2 linked regions of the Tardiphaga sp. 709 genome follow. The protein of the gene in region 1 interacts with the protein of each later gene in a pairwise test. Links are inferred from orthologs where the notes say so. Each region holds a gene or a part of one and is shown on either strand. Other genes may lie near its edges. The genes, in order: RSO67_RS04035 and RSO67_RS17250.

The links.
Region 2: the proteins of RSO67_RS04035 (region 1) and RSO67_RS17250 interact in binary tests that used the Escherichia coli proteins (3 or more experiments, as listed by UniProt). The link is inferred for Tardiphaga sp. 709 from one-to-one orthologs.

Annotation. Positions count from the first base shown.
Region 1 is NZ_CP135529.1:758,958-767,560, reverse strand. Bases 2,481-5,411 are described here. They hold RSO67_RS04035 (ABC-F family ATP-binding cassette domain-containing protein), read right to left. Parts: upstream 4,912-5,411; coding sequence 3,049-4,911; downstream 2,481-3,048. Other genes in these bases: RSO67_RS04025 (sulfur globule protein precursor), read right to left, coding at 5,353-5,411; RSO67_RS04030 (hypothetical protein), read right to left, coding at 4,990-5,172; RSO67_RS04040 (hypothetical protein), read left to right, coding at 2,481-3,009. Also shown: RSO67_RS04050 (leucyl aminopeptidase), read left to right, coding at 367-1,869; RSO67_RS04045 (DNA polymerase III subunit chi), read left to right, coding at 1,879-2,331; more of RSO67_RS04040, read left to right, coding at 2,416-2,480; more of RSO67_RS04025, read right to left, coding at 5,412-5,616; ndk (nucleoside-diphosphate kinase), read left to right, coding at 5,896-6,318; RSO67_RS04015 (TerC family protein), read left to right, coding at 6,402-7,235; RSO67_RS04010 (autotransporter outer membrane beta-barrel domain-containing protein), read right to left, coding at 7,310-8,464. UniProt on the Escherichia coli protein: Genetic data indicate it may be involved in ribosome assembly or function.
Region 2 is NZ_CP135529.1:3,526,374-3,535,558, reverse strand. Bases 3,164-6,676 are described here. They hold RSO67_RS17250 (2-oxoglutarate dehydrogenase E1 component), read right to left. Parts: upstream 6,322-6,676; coding sequence 3,364-6,321; downstream 3,164-3,363. Other genes in these bases: RSO67_RS17245 (TetR/AcrR family transcriptional regulator), read right to left, coding at 6,496-6,676; odhB (2-oxoglutarate dehydrogenase complex dihydrolipoyllysine-residue succinyltransferase), read right to left, coding at 3,164-3,247. Outside these bases: lpdA (dihydrolipoyl dehydrogenase), read right to left, coding at 1-1,088; RSO67_RS17260 (SDR family oxidoreductase), read right to left, coding at 1,134-1,880; more of odhB, read right to left, coding at 2,003-3,163; more of RSO67_RS17245, read right to left, coding at 6,677-7,179; RSO67_RS17240 (OsmC family protein), read left to right, coding at 7,416-7,958; RSO67_RS17235 (acyl-CoA dehydrogenase family protein), read left to right, coding at 8,026-9,165. UniProt on the Escherichia coli protein: E1 component of the 2-oxoglutarate dehydrogenase (OGDH) complex which catalyzes the decarboxylation of 2-oxoglutarate, the first step in the conversion of 2-oxoglutarate to succinyl-CoA and CO(2).

The sequences.
Region 1 (8,603 bases):
CCGGGGGATGGCTCGCTCAAGATATGGTTAATTATGTGCCCGATGTGTCCCTTGGGCCACTGAAATGCTTCGCAACTCACTTGGCGGCGAGGAACCGGGTTCGTCGGTAGGGCCCGTTTGTTGGCAAGACCGTCACCTAAGGTCAGAGTCGACACATTCGGACACAGGCAATGCCCGAATCGTGGGTTACGCGCGGTTGGGTTTCCCTCGGGGGAAACACAAGAAACTATCGATCCTTGGCGGTTTCGGTCAGAACCTGTCTTGACGGTTCACGCTGCGACGACAACAAAACACTTGAACCCCGCCGCACTGACCGGATTCCGCGCCGACCCCTGCGACAGCCCTGATCTTCTGGAGGAATTTGCCATGTCCGACGCCGTCAAGGTCGGCTTCGTCCCGTTTGCTAATGCTGCGCGCGGTGCTCTTGTGGTGTTCTGCGACGAAACGTTGAAATTCGGTCCTGCCGCGACCAAGGCTCTCGGGGACGCCGCAGCAACTGTGAAGCGCGCGGCTACAACCAGCAAGTTCAAGGGCAAGAGCGCATCGACGCTCGACATCCTGGCCCCGGACGGCATCAAGGCGTCGCGTCTCATCGTGATCGGCACCGGCAAGCCGGCCGATCTGAAGGAGACCGATCTGCTGAAATTTGGCGGCGTGCTCGCCGGCAAGGTCGGCGGCAGCAATGAGGCGGTGACCGTCATCGCGGAGCTGGCTTCGGGGGCAATGATGCCGGAGCAGGCGGCATCGGTCGCCTCCGGCGTATTGCTGCGCGCTTACAAATTCGATCGTTACAAAACCAAGAAGAAGGAAGCCGATGAGACGCCCGGCAGCGTCGCGGTTTCGCTGGCCGTGAGCGACGTCGCCGCAGCCAAGAGGGCCTTTGCGCCGGGCAATCATATCGTGAACGGTGTCGTGCTGGCCCGCGAGCTCGTGAATGAGCCGCCGAATGTGCTGTTTCCCGCCGAATTTGCGCGCCGCGCAGGTGAGTTAAAGAAGCTCGGCGTCACGGTCGAAGTGCTCGACGTCAAGGCGATGACCAAGCTTGGCATGGGCGCGCTGCTCGGCGTATCCCAGGGATCTGTGCGTCCCGGCCGCATGGTGGTGATGCGCTGGAACGGTGGCAAGAAGGGTGAGCAGCCTGTCGCCTTCATCGGCAAGGGCGTGACCTTCGATACCGGCGGCATCTCCATCAAGCCGGCCGGCAGCATGGAAGACATGAAGGGCGATATGGGCGGCGCAGCCTGCGTCGTTGGCCTGATGCATGCACTCGCGGGCCGCAAGGCCAAGGTCAATGTCGTCGGCGCCATCGGCATCGTCGAAAACATGCCGGATGGCAACGCGCAGCGTCCGGGCGACATCGTGACGTCGATGTCCGGTCAGACCATCGAAATCATCAACACCGACGCTGAAGGCCGTCTCGTACTGGCCGATGTGCTCTGGTATGTGGCGAAGAAGTTCAAGCCGAAATTCATGGTCGATCTGGCGACGCTGACCGGTGCGATCATGGTCGCGCTCGGTACCGAATATGCCGGCATGTTCTCCAACAATGATGAACTCGCTGAGCGTCTGTCCACCGTCGGACAGACCACCGGCGAACGTGTCTGGCGGATGCCGCTCGGTCCGGAATACGACAAGCAGATCGACTCGCAATTCGCCGACATGAAGAACACCGGCACGCGCAATGGCGGCTCGATCACTGCGGCGCAGTTCCTGCAGCGTTTCGTCGACGATACGCCGTGGGCGCATCTCGATATCGCCGGCACCGCCATGGGCGCGCCGAAGACCGAGATCAATCAGAGCTGGGGCTCGGGTTACGGCGTGCGGCTGCTGGATCGGCTTGTTGCTGATTATTACGAGGCGAAGAAGTAGTCCGACACGATGACCGAGGTCCTGTTCTATCACCTGCAGAACATGACGCTGGAGAGCGTGCTGCCGCCGCTGCTCGAGAAGTCACTCGAGCGCGGCTGGCGTGTCGTAGTGCAATCCACATCAGAAGAGCGCGCCGATGCGCTCGATGCGCATTTGTGGACCTATCGTGATGATTCATTTCTGCCGCACGCGACCTGGCGTGTGGCAGACGCGGCGGATCAGCCGATCATTCTCGCGATCGAAGAGGGCAATCCCAATCGTGCCCAGGTCCGGTTCCTTGTGGACAGCGCGGCGGTGCCGGCCGATGCCGACGGCTATGAGCGCATGGTGCTGGTATTTAACGGCGACGATGCCGATGCACTCGCTGCAGCGCGAGCAGCCTGGACTGATTGTAAGGCGAGGGGCTTTACCGCCACTTACTGGCAGACCGATGAACGTGGCCGGTGGCAGCGCAAGAATTAGCTGGCGATTGGCGATCTGCTGCAATTAATGATAATTGTAGATTTCCTCACCGGTATCTACCGCTGTGTCATGGTAGTGCCGCAAATGAATGATGTTACAGGCGCTTATCGCCTGTCTTGGGGTTGCGTAATCGTGCGACAAGAAAAGCTTCATCGAAACGGTCTGCTCGTGCTGCTGCTTGCTGCGCCATTGCTTGCTGGCTGCGCCGGCGTGGGCGGTGACGCATTCTCCACGGATCTGCTGTCCAAGGATGCCGACTGGTTCTCCAAGCCAGGTCGCGTATTCATCAAGAATGTTTCGATCGAGACGCCGCCGCTGTCGCCTGAGCAGGCCGTCAGTCCGCAGGATCTCATCAGCGCTGACGGTGCGTGCCCGGGCATGGCGCCGCGTGATGCCAACGCGCTTGCCGATGGTACCGCAGGTGCGCCGGTTCAAACTGGCGTCGTGGCGCTCGGCCATACCGAATGCGACGTGGCGCGTGGTGCAGGCGCACCCGACAATGTCAGCCTCTCGACCAGCCCGCGCGGCGATCGCGTTGCCGTGCTGACCTATCTGCGCGGTCCGCGTGCTGGCATCTATACGTTTACCGCCGGTCGTCTGACCGTGGTCGAACGCGGTCCGGAAGTTGAGCAGCCGAAGACCGCGCGTCCGAAGGCCAAGAAGCGCGCCGCGACCTGATCCTTTCGTGATGATGTCGAAGTAAGCGACGGCTGCGTTTCAGCCGTTCGCTTCTTCATGCAGAGAACTCGCGCTCAGCCATTGCTCTTCGGCGCGTTGCAATGCGTCCGCCGCAGCGGCGCGGGCTTTGGTGAGTTGCGTGGCCTGCTTCGGATCCTTCTTGAACAGGTCGGGCAATGCGAGCGCAGTATCGATCTTGGCGATGATGGCGGTGATCCGCTCCATCTCGGATTCTGCTTCGGCGACCTGCTGCTTGAGCGGGACTTTCTTTTCTTTAGGCTTCGCCAGTTTTTCGCGGTCCGTGTTTGCGCGGTCGCGCGTCGGCGCGCGCATGCCGCGGGCTTGCATGACGACTTTGCGATAGTCGTCGAGATCGCCGTCGAAATTGGTGACGGTGCGGTCGGCCACAACCCAGAGCTGGTCTGCGCAGGCCTCGATCAGATAGCGATCATGGGAGACCATGATCACCGCGCCGGGGAATTCGTTGATCGCCTCGGCCAGCGCTGCGCGGCTGTCGATATCGAGATGGTTGGTCGGTTCGTCCAGGATGATCATGTTCGGACCGTAGAAAGTTGCGAGCCCCAGCAGTAGCCGCGCCTTTTCGCCGCCGGACAGGCTTTTTACGATCGTATCCGCGGCCTTGCCGGAAAAGCCGATATTGCCGGCACGCGCGCGGATTTTCGATTCCGGCATGTCGGGCATCAGCTTGCGGACGTGATCATAGACGGAGTTGTCCATCACCAGCTCGTCGAGCTGATGCTGGGCAAAGTAAGCGATCGACAGTTTGTCGGCGCGGGTGATCGATCCTGAAAATGGTTTCAGCTTGTTCGCCAGCAGCTTGACGAGCGTTGACTTGCCATTACCGTTGGAGCCGAGCAGGGCAATGCGATCCTCGGTATCGATGCGGAGTGTCACCTGATTGAGTACCGGCTTGCCGGGCTCATAGCCGACCGACACATTGTCCACCGCGAGAATCGGCGGCGACAGGATCTTCTCGGGCGCAGGGAAGACGATCTCGCGCACGTCTTGCGTTACCAGCGCTGAGATTGGCTTCATGCGCTCAAGCATCTTTACGCGCGATTGTGCCTGACGTGCCTTGGAGGCCTTGGCCTTGAAGCGATCGACGAAGTCCTGCAGCCGCTTGCGCTCGGCTTCCTGACGCTTGACGTTCTTGGCGTCGAGCGCCTCCTTGTTGGCGCGGAACTCTTCGTAATTTGAGTAAGTCCCGCGATAATGCACGAGCTTGCCGCGGTCGAGATGCAGGATCTCGTTCACCGACGTATCGAGCAGGTCGCGGTCATGGCTGATGACGATGACCGTGCGCGGATAGTTGGCGAGATGATCCTCGAGCCACAGCGTGCCTTCGAGATCGAGATAGTTGGTCGGTTCGTCTAGCAACAACAGGTCCGGCGCCGAAAACAGCGTCGCTGCAAGTGCCACGCGCATGCGCCAGCCACCGGAGAATTCGGAACAGGAGCGCAACTGGGCTTCAGCTGAGAAGCCAAGGCCGCTCAGAATCGCTGCGGCGCGAGCGGGCGCGGAATGCGCATCGATATCGACAAGGCGGGTCTGGATGTCGGAAATGCGCTCCGGATCGGAGGCAGTCTCGGCTTCCTTCAGCAGCGCGTCGCGCTCGAGATCGGCTTTCAAGACGACGGAGATCAAGCTTTCGGGGCCGTCTGGCGCCTCCTGGGCGAGGCTGCCAATACGCCAGCGGGGCGGGATCGAGATACTCCCGGTTTCTGTGGCCAGATCGCCGCGAATGGCATGAAAAAGTGTCGATTTACCGACGCCGTTGCGGCCGACGAAACCCACGCGGGCTCCCGGCGCAATCTGTACCGTGCTCTCGTCAATGAGCAGGCGTCCGGCGATCCGGATCGAAATGTCTGTGATGGAAAGCATGCGGGGTTGTCACCGCTGCGACGCACAAAGGCAACCCCGATTTGGTCGCCAACGGTGCGTAGAAGATCAATTCTGCTGTTAACGGCTGCCGGTGTTTTCATCCTGCTGCCGCATCCGGTCGATCAGCGTCTGCAGATGGGAGGGCAGGGCATCGTCCGGGCCGACATCCCGGCGCAGCCGTTCGCCGATGGCATTGCAAATCGCCACGCTGGTGGTGCGGTCGATGTGCTCTTCGCCATTATTGATGAACTGGTTCTGCATTGTCTTCCCGGCGCTCGTGGCAGTTGAATGACACTAAGGCAAGTCGTGCGGGCCGAAATTGTTTCAAGATTTATGGATTTGAGGCTGTTTGAGTCAAAATTCGATGAATCGTCGATGGATCTGCCAAGAAAAAGCCCGGCCGAGGGAACGGCCGGGCGGTATTTTACTGTTAGTGGAGCGTCAGTAGCAGCGATTGACCAGTCGCCAACGCGGTCCCCACGGGGTCGGAACGACCCGGCGGACGAGACATCCGCCGCCGCCATAGCCGTAAACCGGCCCGCCGACGAAGCGTGGTCCGCCCCAGCCGCGATGCCAGCCGCCGCCATGCCAGCCACCGCCGTGCCATCCGCCGTGGCCTCCCCAGGCGGAAGCCGAGGTGGGAGCCAGCGCCGCGGCGCCCAATGAGGCCGCTGCAACCAAAGTCAGTGCGATCTTGCGGAACATTCTCATCTCCTCTGGTGCGGCGCGTGTTGCGCCTGCTGTGAATATGGCGCCGGGGGCAAATGCCGTTGGCCGGGGTCATTGCAGGCAGTCTAGGAGGGGAAAGCTGAACCGGATCGCGCCAGCCCTGTCAGGAATGGTTCATGTGGATGACATCTAGGTAATTTCGAGCGCCGGATCTGCCAAAATGGGGCCTGCGACATTTGGACGGATCGCTTGCCGTTCCCGGATAGCGTCGATATAAGCCGCCATCTTCCAGCGACTGTTATTCAAGGATAAATCATGGCTATCGAGCGTACCTTTTCGATTCTGAAGCCCGACGCGACCGAGCGCAATCTGACCGGTGCGATCAACGCGCTGATCGAAAAGGCCGGCCTGCGGATCGTCGCGCAGAAGCGCATCCGTATGACCCGCGAACAGGCCGGCACTTTCTACGCCGTTCACAAGGAACGCCCGTTCTTCGGCGAACTGGTGGACTTCATGACCTCGGGTCCTGTTGTCGTGCAGGTGCTGGAAGGCGAGAACGCCGTCCTCAAGCATCGCGATGTGATGGGCGCAACCGACCCGTCGAAGGCTGCTGATGGCACCATCCGCAAGCTTCACGCCAAGTCGATCGGCGAGAACTCGGTGCACGGTTCGGACGCCCCGGAAACTGCAGCGATCGAGATCGCACAGTTCTTCTCGGGCAACGAGATCGTCGGCTAAACTTCCAGCCGAATTGACGACCGGTCGGCGCGCGGGGGCGCGCCGACCTTTCCAATCAAAACGAACAAACAAAGGGGCGCGCTGTGGACTGGTTGCTGCATATTCTCGATCCGGCGACGATCAAGTCGGTTTTCGTTCAGTTTCAGGTCGAAATGCAGCAGCCCGCATTCTGGGTAGCCGTCGGCAAGATCATCTGGATCAACGTTCTGCTGTCCGGCGACAACGCCCTCGTGATCGCGCTGGCCTGCCGCGGCCTCGAACCGAAGCAGCGCATGTGGGGCATGATCCTCGGCGCCGCTGCGGCCGTCATCCTGCGTATCATTTTCACCGGCATCGTCGCCACATTGATGGAATTGCCCTACCTCAAGCTGGTGGGCGGTCTCGCGCTGATCGTGATCGCGGCCAAACTGCTGGTTCCCGAGCAGGAAGAAGAGGACGGCGTCAAGGCTGCCTCGCATCTGTGGGCCGCTGTGCAGATCGTCGTCGTCGCCGATATCGTGATGAGCCTCGACAACGTCATTGCAGTTGCTGCCGCTGCCAATGGCAGCGTGCCGCTGTTGATCCTCGGTCTCGCCATCAGCGTGCCGCTGATTGTGGCTGGCGCGGCGTTGATCATGGCGCTGCTGACCCGTCTGCCGGTTCTGGTCTGGCTCGGTGCGGCCCTGCTGGGCTGGGTCGCCGGCGAAGTGATCGCGACGGATCCTGCGGTCCTGCCGCTGATGCACAGCTTCTTCAGCGGTTCGGTCGGCACTGGCCTCGACAGCCTGATGTCATCGCTGGGCCTTGGTATTCGTTTCACCAATGGGGGGCATGGTGGCGAGATCGTCTGCGGTCTGATTGGTGTCGCTGTGGTGCTCGCTGTTGGAACGCTGTGGCGTCGTCGCAGCATGGCAGGGCACGCCGAGCAGGCGGCCTAATTCAATAAAAACGCAAAGCGGGCGAGGGGCATTTGCCTTTCGCCCGCTTTTTTGTTTCTGGAATCCGGTGGTTTCTAGAACTTGAATTCGAAGCCCAGCGTTCCCTGGTGGGACTGCGAATAGGCGCGGAACTTGCCGTCATAATTGAGATAGAGACGTGCGGTGTTGCTGAGGCTCAGCGACGCCGATGCGCCGGCATCCGCGCCGTACTGGCTTTCGCCGATCCCCTGAACGGTGATGCTTTCGGAACCCAGGCTAACCGTAACGTTGCTAAAGCGCTGATGCACGTTGTCGACGAATTTGGCATAGCCCGACAGATCCAGAATCTTCTGATCGAATATCCAGTAACGTCCGACTTCTGCGCCAATCAGGATACGCGCACGCTCGGCTGAGGCGCCGCTCGCATTGACGGGATTGAGGCCGCCAAGTTCCTGCATCGCGCCTGTTGTGGCGCGGGTGTATTCGAACGCGGCCTTGGGTACGATGCGCGCCTGTTCGTAAGTCCAGTAGTAGCTCAGCTCGGTGAGCGCGCCGTCGATCCGCGCATTGTAGCCGGCGCTGGCGAGCCCGAGGCCCGTATCGCGGCGGGAGTTGATATCGCCGAAGCCGTGCACCAATGCGATTGCCCAGGTCCACGCACCCTGATCGACCGATGCGTTGAGGCCGATTTGCGTGAGGTCGAGCGTCGCGGATTGCAGCGCCAGCGGAATATCGATCGTGGTGTGGCTCTGGTCCACCGACAGCCCGACATTGACGCCCGGCATCAGCCGCGCGCCGATCCCGGCGACGCCGCCGATGGTTCTGCGCTTGTCGCCGACGAAACCTCCGAACGCGCTTGTATTCGCGCCGACGCCATAGAATTCAGCCCAGCTTCGGAACCGTGGCGCTTCGGTGGTCTCCGATGCGCCGCCGCCGCCGGGATTGGTGCGCGACGCGCGGTTGAAGCCGTAGCTCGCCTGATCGCCGAGGCGACGCAGGAACTGGCTACCGAGATCGCCAATGGCGATGCCGGCGGATTGCCCGGCATTGAAGTCGGTTGATGAGGGCACCGGTGCGGCTGCTGGCGGCGGTGTCGTCGGTGGCGGCGTGGTAGGCGGCGGTGCGACCTGGGCAGATGCGAACGAAGGCGCAACCACAAGCGCAACGGCGACGCCGAGTACAATAGTCCGACACTGCCGACTGGCAGCCGGCGTCCTGTCCGTTCGGGCGTATCGCGATGAATCGCGCATTGTCACTCTTTTCGAAATTGTCGCTGCAGAGCCGTTCGAGTGCGGCAGAGCATACGCGATCCCTTCGGCGTTGCCGCTGCGCATTGAGCACCTCCGGTGGCGATTGACGCGTATTGTTGTGCGATTGCCACAGCGGATT
Region 2 (9,185 bases), 2.8 Mb from region 1 along the record:
TTGCCGACGGCGGCGACTTCCGGCGTGGTGTAGACGACGCCCGGGATCACGTCATAGTTCACATGACCGGCCTGGCCGGCGAGAAGCTCGGCGCAGGCAACGCCTTCGTCTTCCGCTTTGTGCGCCAGCATCGGGCCGGCGACGACGTCGCCGATCGCGTAGATGCCCTTCACGTTGCTCGAGAAGTGATGGTCGATCTTGACGCGACCGCGTTCATCGAGCTCGACACCTGCCTCCTTGAGGCCAAGCGCTTCGGTGTAAGCCACGCGTCCGATCGCCACGAGAATCACATCGGCTTCGATGGATTCGGCAGCGCCGCCCGCGGCTGGCTCGATCTGCGCCTTCAGTTTCTTACCCGACGTATCGACGCCGGTGACCTTGGCACCGAGCTTGAAGGTCATGCCCTGCTTCTCGAGCATGCGCTGGAACTGCCTGGCGACTTCGCCATCCATGCCGGGCAGGATACGGTCGAGGAATTCCACCACGGTGACTTCGGCGCCGAGGCGGCGCCACACCGAGCCAAGTTCGAGGCCGATCACGCCGGCGCCGACCACGATCATCTTCTCCGGCACCTTGTCGAGGGATAGCGCGCCGGTCGACGACACGATGCGCTTCTCGTCGATCTCGATGCCCTTCAACTTCGCGACGTCAGAGCCGGTAGCGATGACGATGTTCTTTGTCTCCAGCGTCTGGGCCTTGCCGTCAGCGCCGGTGACTTCGACCTTGCCGGTGCCGAGCACACGGCCGGTGCCCATCACGACATCGATCTTATTCTTCTTCATCAGGAATTCGACGCCCTTGACGTTGCCGTCGATGCCCTGCTGCTTGAAGTTCATCAGCGCCGGCAGATCCAGCGTGGGCGCCGAGACCTTGATGCCCATTTTGCCGAAGGAGTGGCCGGCTTCCTCAAAAAGCTCCGACGAATAGAGCAAAGCCTTCGAAGGCATGCAGCCGATGTTCAGGCACGTACCGCCCAGCGTGCTGTTCTTCTCGACGACGGCGACCTTCATGCCGAGCTGCGCCGCGCGAATCGCGCAGACATAACCACCGGGTCCGGTGCCGATAACAACGAGGTCGTAAGAAGCCATGATGCAGTCCTGTATTGTCTTCAGATGATGTGGGGTGTCAGGGCCTCAGCGGCCACCGGACACGTCGAGAATGGTGGATGTGACGTAGGAAGCGTCCTCCGACAGCAACCAGACGATGGCATTGGCAACTTCATCCGCAGTACCGACGCGTTTCATCGGGACGTTGACGGAAAGACGATGCGCGCGATCCGGCTCGCCGCCTGATGCGTGGATATCAGTATCGATCAAACCGGGCCGAATGCCGGCAACGCGAATCCCTTCGGCTGCGACTTCGTATCCCAATCCGATGGTGAAGGAATCGATCGCGCCCTTCGACGCGGCATAGTCGACATAGGTGTTGGGCGCACCCAGTTTGGCGGCTACCGATGACAGATTGACGATGACGCCACCCTTGCCGCCATGCTTGGTCGACATCCGCTTCACGGCTTCGCGGGCGCAGAGAATGCTTCCGGTGACATTCACCGTCATCATGTTGGCGATGCGTTCGGCAGTCATCTGATCGACGCGGATGGAAGGGCCGACGATGCCGGCATTGTTGATCAGGGCGCCGAGAGGACCAAAGGCGTCCGCTGCCTTGAACAGCGCAAGAATGTCAGCCTCGGAGCCGACATCGCATTTCACCGCGATGGCCTTGCCGTTGGTCGCTTCGATCTTCGAAACGACCTCGTTGGCGGCGGCTTCGTTGCTGGCAAAGCCGACCACGACCTTGAACCCGCGTGCCGCGGCCTTGAGCGCCGTTGCGCGGCCGATACCCCGGCTACCACCAGTGATGATGATGACGCTATCGGTCATGTCCTGCTCCAGCTTCGCTGAGGTGCCAAGACTTCAGGTATCGAGGCTTCGGATATCAAGGCTTCTTGGTCATCAACCGGCAGCGTCTCCGCTACCGGCTGATAATAGTGAATAAGGAGAGATCAGAGATCCAGAACGAGACGGGCCGGATCTTCCAGGCTTTCCTTGACGCGGACGAGGAAGGTCACGGCTTCCTTGCCGTCGATCACGCGGTGATCGTAGGACACCGCCAGATACATCATCGGACGGATCTCGATCTTGCCGCCGACCACGACCGGGCGTTCCTGGATCTTGTGCATGCCGAGGATGGCCGACTGCGGTGCGTTCAGGATCGGCGTCGACATCAGCGAGCCGTAGATGCCGCCATTGGTGATGGTGAATGTGCCACCCTGCATTTCGTCGATCTTGAGCTGGCCGTCGCGGGCGCGCTTGCCGAAATCCGCAATGGTTTTTTCGATGTCGGAGATCGACTTGGTATCGCAGTCGCGCACCACGGGAACGACGAGGCCCTTGTCAGTGCCGACGGCAACGCCGACGTGATAGTAGTTCTTGTAGATCAGGTCGGAGCCATCGATCTCGGCGTTCACGGCCGGAATATCCTTCAGCGCCTGCACGCAGGCCTTGGTGAAGAAGCCCATGAAGCCGAGCTTGGTGCCGTGCTTCTTCTCGAACACATCCTTGTACTGCGAGCGCAGCGCCATCACGTTGGTCATGTCGACTTCGTTGAAGGTCGTGAGCATCGCGGCGGTGTTCTGCACGTCCTTGAGACGGCGCGCGATGGTCTGACGCAGACGCGTCATTTTCACGCGCTCTTCGCGGGCAGCATCGTCAGCGGGTGACGGCGCGCGTACCTGCACGGCGGCGGCAGACTGATTGATCGGCGTCGGTGCTGACGCAGCCTTTTCGATCGCAGCGAGCATGTCGCCCTTGGTCACGCGGCCATCCTTGCCCGAGCCGGGGACGGTGGCGGCATCGATGCCGCTCTCTGCCGAGATCTTGCGGACCGACGGCGCCAGCGGCGCATCGACGGGTGCGGACTTCTGAGCGGGAGCAGGCGCAGCAGCGGCAGGTGCAGCGGCCGGAGCCGGGGCAGCGGGCTTCGCGGGAGCAGCAGCCGGTTTGGCGCCACCGGCACCATCGGTGATCTGGCCGAGCAGTGCGCCGACAGCGACGGTCTCGCCATCCTTGGCAACGATTTCGCCGAGTACGCCAGCGGACGGCGCGGGCACCTCGATCGTGACCTTGTCGGTCTCGAGTTCGACCAACGGCTCGTCAACGGCGACGGCATCGCCAGCCTTCTTGAACCAGCGGCCGATGGTGGCTTCCGTCACGGATTCGCCGAGCGTGGGAACGCGAATTTCAGTCATTGTCTATTTCCTCTTGTGGCGTGGCGACCCGCTCGGTCATCCCTGCCTGAACTTGAAATCAATGGGAATATGCGAATGCCCCGCGGGTGCGGGGCATTCGCCAACAGAATGGAGGCTTAGCCGAGCGCTTCGTCGAGGAAGGCCTTGAGCTGGGCGAGATGCTTGGACATCAGGCCGGTGGCGGTCGCTGCCGAAGCTGCGCGGCCGGCGTAACGCGGACGCTTGTGGGTGGCGTTGATCTGGTTGAGCACCCATTCAAGATACGGTTCGATGAAGTGCCAGCCGCCCATGTTGCGCGGCTCTTCCTGACACCAGACGAATTCCGCACCCTTGAAGCGGGTCAGCTCCTGCACCAGCGTCTTCAGCGGCACCGGATAGAGCTGCTCGATGCGCATCAGGTAGACATCGTCGATGCCGCGCTTCTCGCGCTCCTCGTAGAGGTCGTAATAGACCTTGCCCGAGCACAGCACGACGCGACGGATCTTGTTGTCGGCGGTGAGCTTGATCTTCTCGTCCGGCAGCTTCTCCGCATCGTCGAACAACACGCGGTGGAACGAGGTGTCGGCACCGAGTTCGCTCAGCTTCGACACCGCACGCTTGTGGCGCAGCAGCGACTTCGGCGTCATGACGATCAGCGGCTTGCAGATCTCACGCTTCAACTGACGACGCAGCATGTGGAAGTAGTTGGCCGGAGTGGTCGGATAGACCACCTGCATGTTGTCTTCCGCACACATCTGCAGGAAACGCTCAAGGCGTGCGGAGGAATGCTCCGGGCCCTGGCCTTCATAGCCATGCGGCAGCAGGCAGACGAGGCCCGACATACGCAGCCACTTGCGTTCACCCGAGGAGATGAACTGGTCGAACAGCACCTGTGCGCCGTTGGCGAAGTCGCCGAACTGCGCTTCCCAGATGGTCAGCGCCTTCGGCTCGGCCAGCGAGTAGCCGTATTCGAAGCCGAGCACGGCTTCTTCGGACAGCAGCGAGTTGATGACCTCGTAGTGACCCTGGTCGGGCTTGAGGTGGTTGAACGGCGTGTAGCGGCTTTCGTCTTCCTGGTCGAACAGCACCGAATGGCGCTGCGAGAAGGTACCGCGCTCCGAGTCCTGGCCGGACAGCCGGACATGGTGGCCTTCTTCCATCAGGGTACAGAATGCCAGTGCCTCGCCGGTCGCCCAGTCGATGCCTTCGCCACTGTCGATCGCCTTGGCGCGGGTGTCGAGGAAACGCTGCACCGTGCGGTGAACGCGGAAACCATCGGGCACCTTGGTGATCTTGGCGCCGATCTCTTTCAGCGTCTTGACGTCGACGCCGGTCACGCCGCGACGGGGATCTTCCTCCTGGTCGGCATATTTGAAGCCGGCCCACTTGCCGTCGAGCCAGTCAGCCTTGTTCGGCTTGTAGCCGGCGCCGGCTTCGAGCTCGGCATCGAGACGGGCGCGCCAGTCGGCCTTCGCCTTGTCGACTTCGCCTTCGGTCATCACGCCATCGGCGATGATGCGCTTGGCATAGATATCCAGCGTCGACTGATGCGCGCCGATCTTCTTGTACATCACCGGCTGGGTGAACGCTGGCTCGTCGCCTTCGTTATGGCCGTGGCGGCGATAGCAGAACATGTCGATGACGACAGGCTTGTGGAACTTCTGCCGGAACTCGATCGCGATCTTGGCGGCGAACACCACCGCTTCCGGATCGTCGCCGTTCACGTGGAAGATCGGAGCATCGATCATTTTCGCGACGTCGGACGGATAGGGCGACGAACGGGAGTAACGCGGATAGGTGGTGAAGCCGATCTGGTTGTTGACGATGAAGTGGATCGAACCGCCGGTGCGATAGCCCTTCAGGTCCGACAGCGCGAAGCATTCCGCGACCACGCCCTGACCTGCGAAGGCCGCATCGCCATGCATCAGCAGCGGCAGCACGGAAATACGCTGGTCCGGCGGATCACCATTCTGGTCCTGCTTGGCGCGGACCTTTCCGAGCACCACGGGATCGACGATTTCAAGATGCGACGGGTTCGCCGTCAGCGACAGATGGATATTGTTGTTGTCGAACTCGCGATCCGACGAGGCGCCGAGGTGATACTTGACGTCACCCGAGCCTTCGACCTCGTCCGGATTGGCCGAGCCGCCCTTGAATTCATGGAACAGCGCGCGGTGCGGCTTGCCCATCACCTGGGTCAACACATTGAGGCGACCGCGATGTGGCATGCCGACGACGATGTCACGGACACCGAGGCTGCCGCCGCGCTTGATGATCTGTTCCAGCGCTGGGATCAGTGATTCGCCGCCGTCGAGGCCGAAGCGCTTGGTACCGGTGAACTTGACGTCGCAAAACTTCTCGAAGCCGTCGGCTTCGACCAGCTTCTGGAGGATGGCGCGGCGGCCTTCCGGCGTGAAGCTGATTTCCTTGTCCGGGCCTTCGATACGTTCCTGGATCCACGCCTTCTGTGCGCGGTTGGAAATGTGCATGAACTCGACGCCGAGGGTCTGGCAGTAGGTGCGCTGCAGGATCGCAACGATCTCGCGCAGCGTGCCGTATTCGAGGCCGATGACGTTATCGAGGAAGATCTTGCGGTCGTAGTCGGCATCGGTGAAGCCGTAGGAGCGCGGATCGAGCTCCTCGTGATCCTTCTGGCCTTCGATGCCCAGCGGATCGAGATTGGCGTGGAAATGGCCGCGCATGCGGAAGGCGCGGATCAGCATCAAGGCGCGCACCGAATCGCGGGTCGCCTGATTGATGTCGCCGGTCGGGGCGGCAGCACCGGGCTGCGCGGTCTTGGCGGCGAGCTTGGCGCCCATCACCTTCTCGACCTGGGCCCAGTTGCCGTCCATGGCGGAGGTCAGGTCGTCCTTGGGCGTCAGCGGCCAGTTGGCCTTCTCCCAGGACGGGCCTTCGGCGTTCTTTTGAACGTCGGCGGGCGAGTCCTTCAGGCTCTTGAAGAACTCCTGCCACTCGGCGTCCACCGAGGAGGGGTCCTTTTCGTAACGGGCATAGAGTTCGTCGATGTAAGTGGCGTTTGCGCCTTGCAGAAATGAGGAGAGTGCAAAGGCGGCGTTCGCGTCCTGGCGAGACATGATGGCGTCCTGATTTGGTATCGCGCGGAAATTTTAACGAGGGCTGATCCGGTTGCCGGACCATCCTAAAGTCGAGCGAGCTTCTACCCTATTTAATCCGAATGTGCGCCCTGAAAAGCACGAAGAACTGAATATTTCGTCAATTCTTTGTGCGCGAGATAATGTCCGCTGATTTCAGTCGACGACACTGAGGTCTTCCTTAGCCAAAGCGGCAGCGCCTCCTTGCAGTCCGGCGCGCCGGGTGCGGCGGATTTTGGGCGGTCCGCAGGCCTCGTCGAGCAGGGCATTGGCAGCCATACCGGCGGCGTCCGCGACAGTCGGATCGCGGGTCACCATGGCGGCGACAATGGCGCCGTCCATCAAGAGGCCGATCTGGTGCGCGAGAAAGTCCGGCTTCTTGGCGCCGGCGGCTTCAGCCAGTCCGGAGATGTGCTTGAGAATAAACGATTTGTGCCGGATCGTGATGTCGCGCAGCCGGGTCTCGTCCTTGGAGTGCTCGCCGACTGCATTGATGAAAACACAGCCATAATAGGTCTCTTCGGCAAACCAGCTCTTCAGCGCGGGGAAGATAGAATCCAGCTTTTCACGCGGGGTTTTGGCGCGTTCCACGGCTGCAATGAACCAGCCGCGCCAAGCCTCACTTTCCGCCTTGAGCACGGCGTCGACGAGATCGTCCTTCGATTTGAAGTTCTTGTAGAGCGTGGTTTTCGCCGTGCCGGCCTCACTGACGATGGCGTCTATGCCGGTGGCATTGATGCCATTCTTGCAGAACAGCCTTGTTGCCGCGTCCATCAGCCGCTCCCGCGGCGTTACCTGCGGAACATTGCTTTCGACAGCCTGCGGCATCGCATCAGTCATGCCCTGTCATATGTCATGGCGCGCGCGGGGCGCAAGCGATCATCGGTTCCTGACCAATATTCGAGCGGGTAAATACGCTTTTGCCGCGCTAAGCGGCAGTTCAGCCTGCGCCCCATTTTGCGCCAATTGTGCAACTCGCTGATCCCATGATGATTTTCGCATCGGCCGACGCTGGCACGGTTTCTGCAAAGCTACAGAACGTTCTGTATCTTTCCAATTCCCAAGGGAGAAAACCAATGACTGCTGTTGCCGCAAAAACCGCCCTGACCGGCTGCCTCGCGCCGATTGACAAAGGCGGCCTCGAACAGCTGATCGCCAACGGCAAAGCTAATCCCAATGTCATCAAGACGCTGAAGTGCAAAACGGTGGCCGAGGGCAAGTTCCGCCACGCCAACTACATCCGCAACCTGCCGCCTTACATCGTCGATGAGCCGCCGGCGCTGCTCGGCGACGACACTGCGCCGAATCCGTCAGAGGCGTCATTGGCGGCGCTTGGCTCGTGCATCGCCGTCGGTCTGCACGCCAATGCCGTGCATCGTGGCTGGACCGTCAACAAACTCGAGCTGCAGCTCGAAGGCGATCTCAACATCACAGCTGTCTGGGGCACCGGCGATATCAGCGAGAAGCCGGTCGGTTTTACCGATGTGCGTATCAAGGTCGACATGGAATGCGAAGGCGTTCCGCAGGCCGAGATCGATGCGCTGATCATCCACGTCAAGAAGTGGTCGCCCGTCGCCAACACGTTTACGCGCCCAGTCAATCTCGAAGTCTCTGCCTGAATGTGAGTTAGCGCGGCCGCAGCGATGCGGCCGCAGTCTCTCTTCCTTGCGTGTGACGGAGATCGACATGACCACGACGGCAGTGCTGCGGAAATCTGACGATGTTGAGGTGACGGGCGACACGCCGTCGCTCGTTGAACGAATAGCTGCCGTCGCGCGCACCGATCTTTCGCCGATCGCTTTGGAGATCGATGAAGGCACGATCTATCCGGATCGGGCGCTACGTCATCTCGGCGATGTCGGTGCCTGGTCGGCACACGCGGATCTCGGCGAGACGATCGCGGGCATCACCACTATCGGCGAGACCTGCGGCTCCACGGCCTTCATGGCGTGGTGCCAGAACACGCTGGTCTGGTACATCCTCAACTCAGACAACGCCGCACTGAAGGCGAAGTATCTGAGCGATGCCACGAGCGGCAAGCTGCTTGGCGGCACCGGCCTCTCCAATCCGATGAAGAGCTTCTTTGGCATCGAGAAGCTCAAGCTGAAAGGTCGCCGCATTGATGGCGGCTATATCGTGCGCGGTGCTCTGCCATGGGTGTCGAATCTTGGTCCCGACCACATGTTCGGCACCATCTTCGAACTCGATGACGGCTCCGGCGAGAAGGTGATGTTCCTCGCCGACTGCGCAGACGAGAATCTCTCGCTGACGCCATGCAAGCCGTTCCTCGCCATGGACGGTACCGGCACCTACGCCGTGCAATTCCGCGATGTCTTCATTCCCGACGATCAGGTGCTCGCGGCACCGGCGATGCCTTTCGTGAAGAAAATTCGCGCGGGGTTCATCCTGATGCAGATGGGCATGGGCCTCGGACTGGTGCGCGATTGCGTTGCTATCATGGAGAGCGTCAAGCCGTCGCTCGCCCACGTCAATTGCTTCCTGCCGCAGCAGCCCGAGGATTTCGCGGGTCTGCTGGCGAAGATGGAAGCCGAGACGATGATGCTCGTCGCCACGCCCTTTGATACCAGCAATGCCTATTGGCGCAGCGTCGTCGAACTGCGTCTGCGCGCGGGCGATGCCGCCGTCGCCGCAGCACATGCAGCCATGCTGCATTGTGGCGCCCGTGGCTATCTGAAATCGCACCGCGCCCAGCGCCGGCTGCGTGAAGCCTATTTCGTGGCGATCGTCACTCCCGCCACCAAGCAGCTCAGAAAAATGCTCGCAGACAATGCGCGCGACTATCAGGGAGACCAGGGCGGGGCGTGATCCCGATCATGCAAATGAAC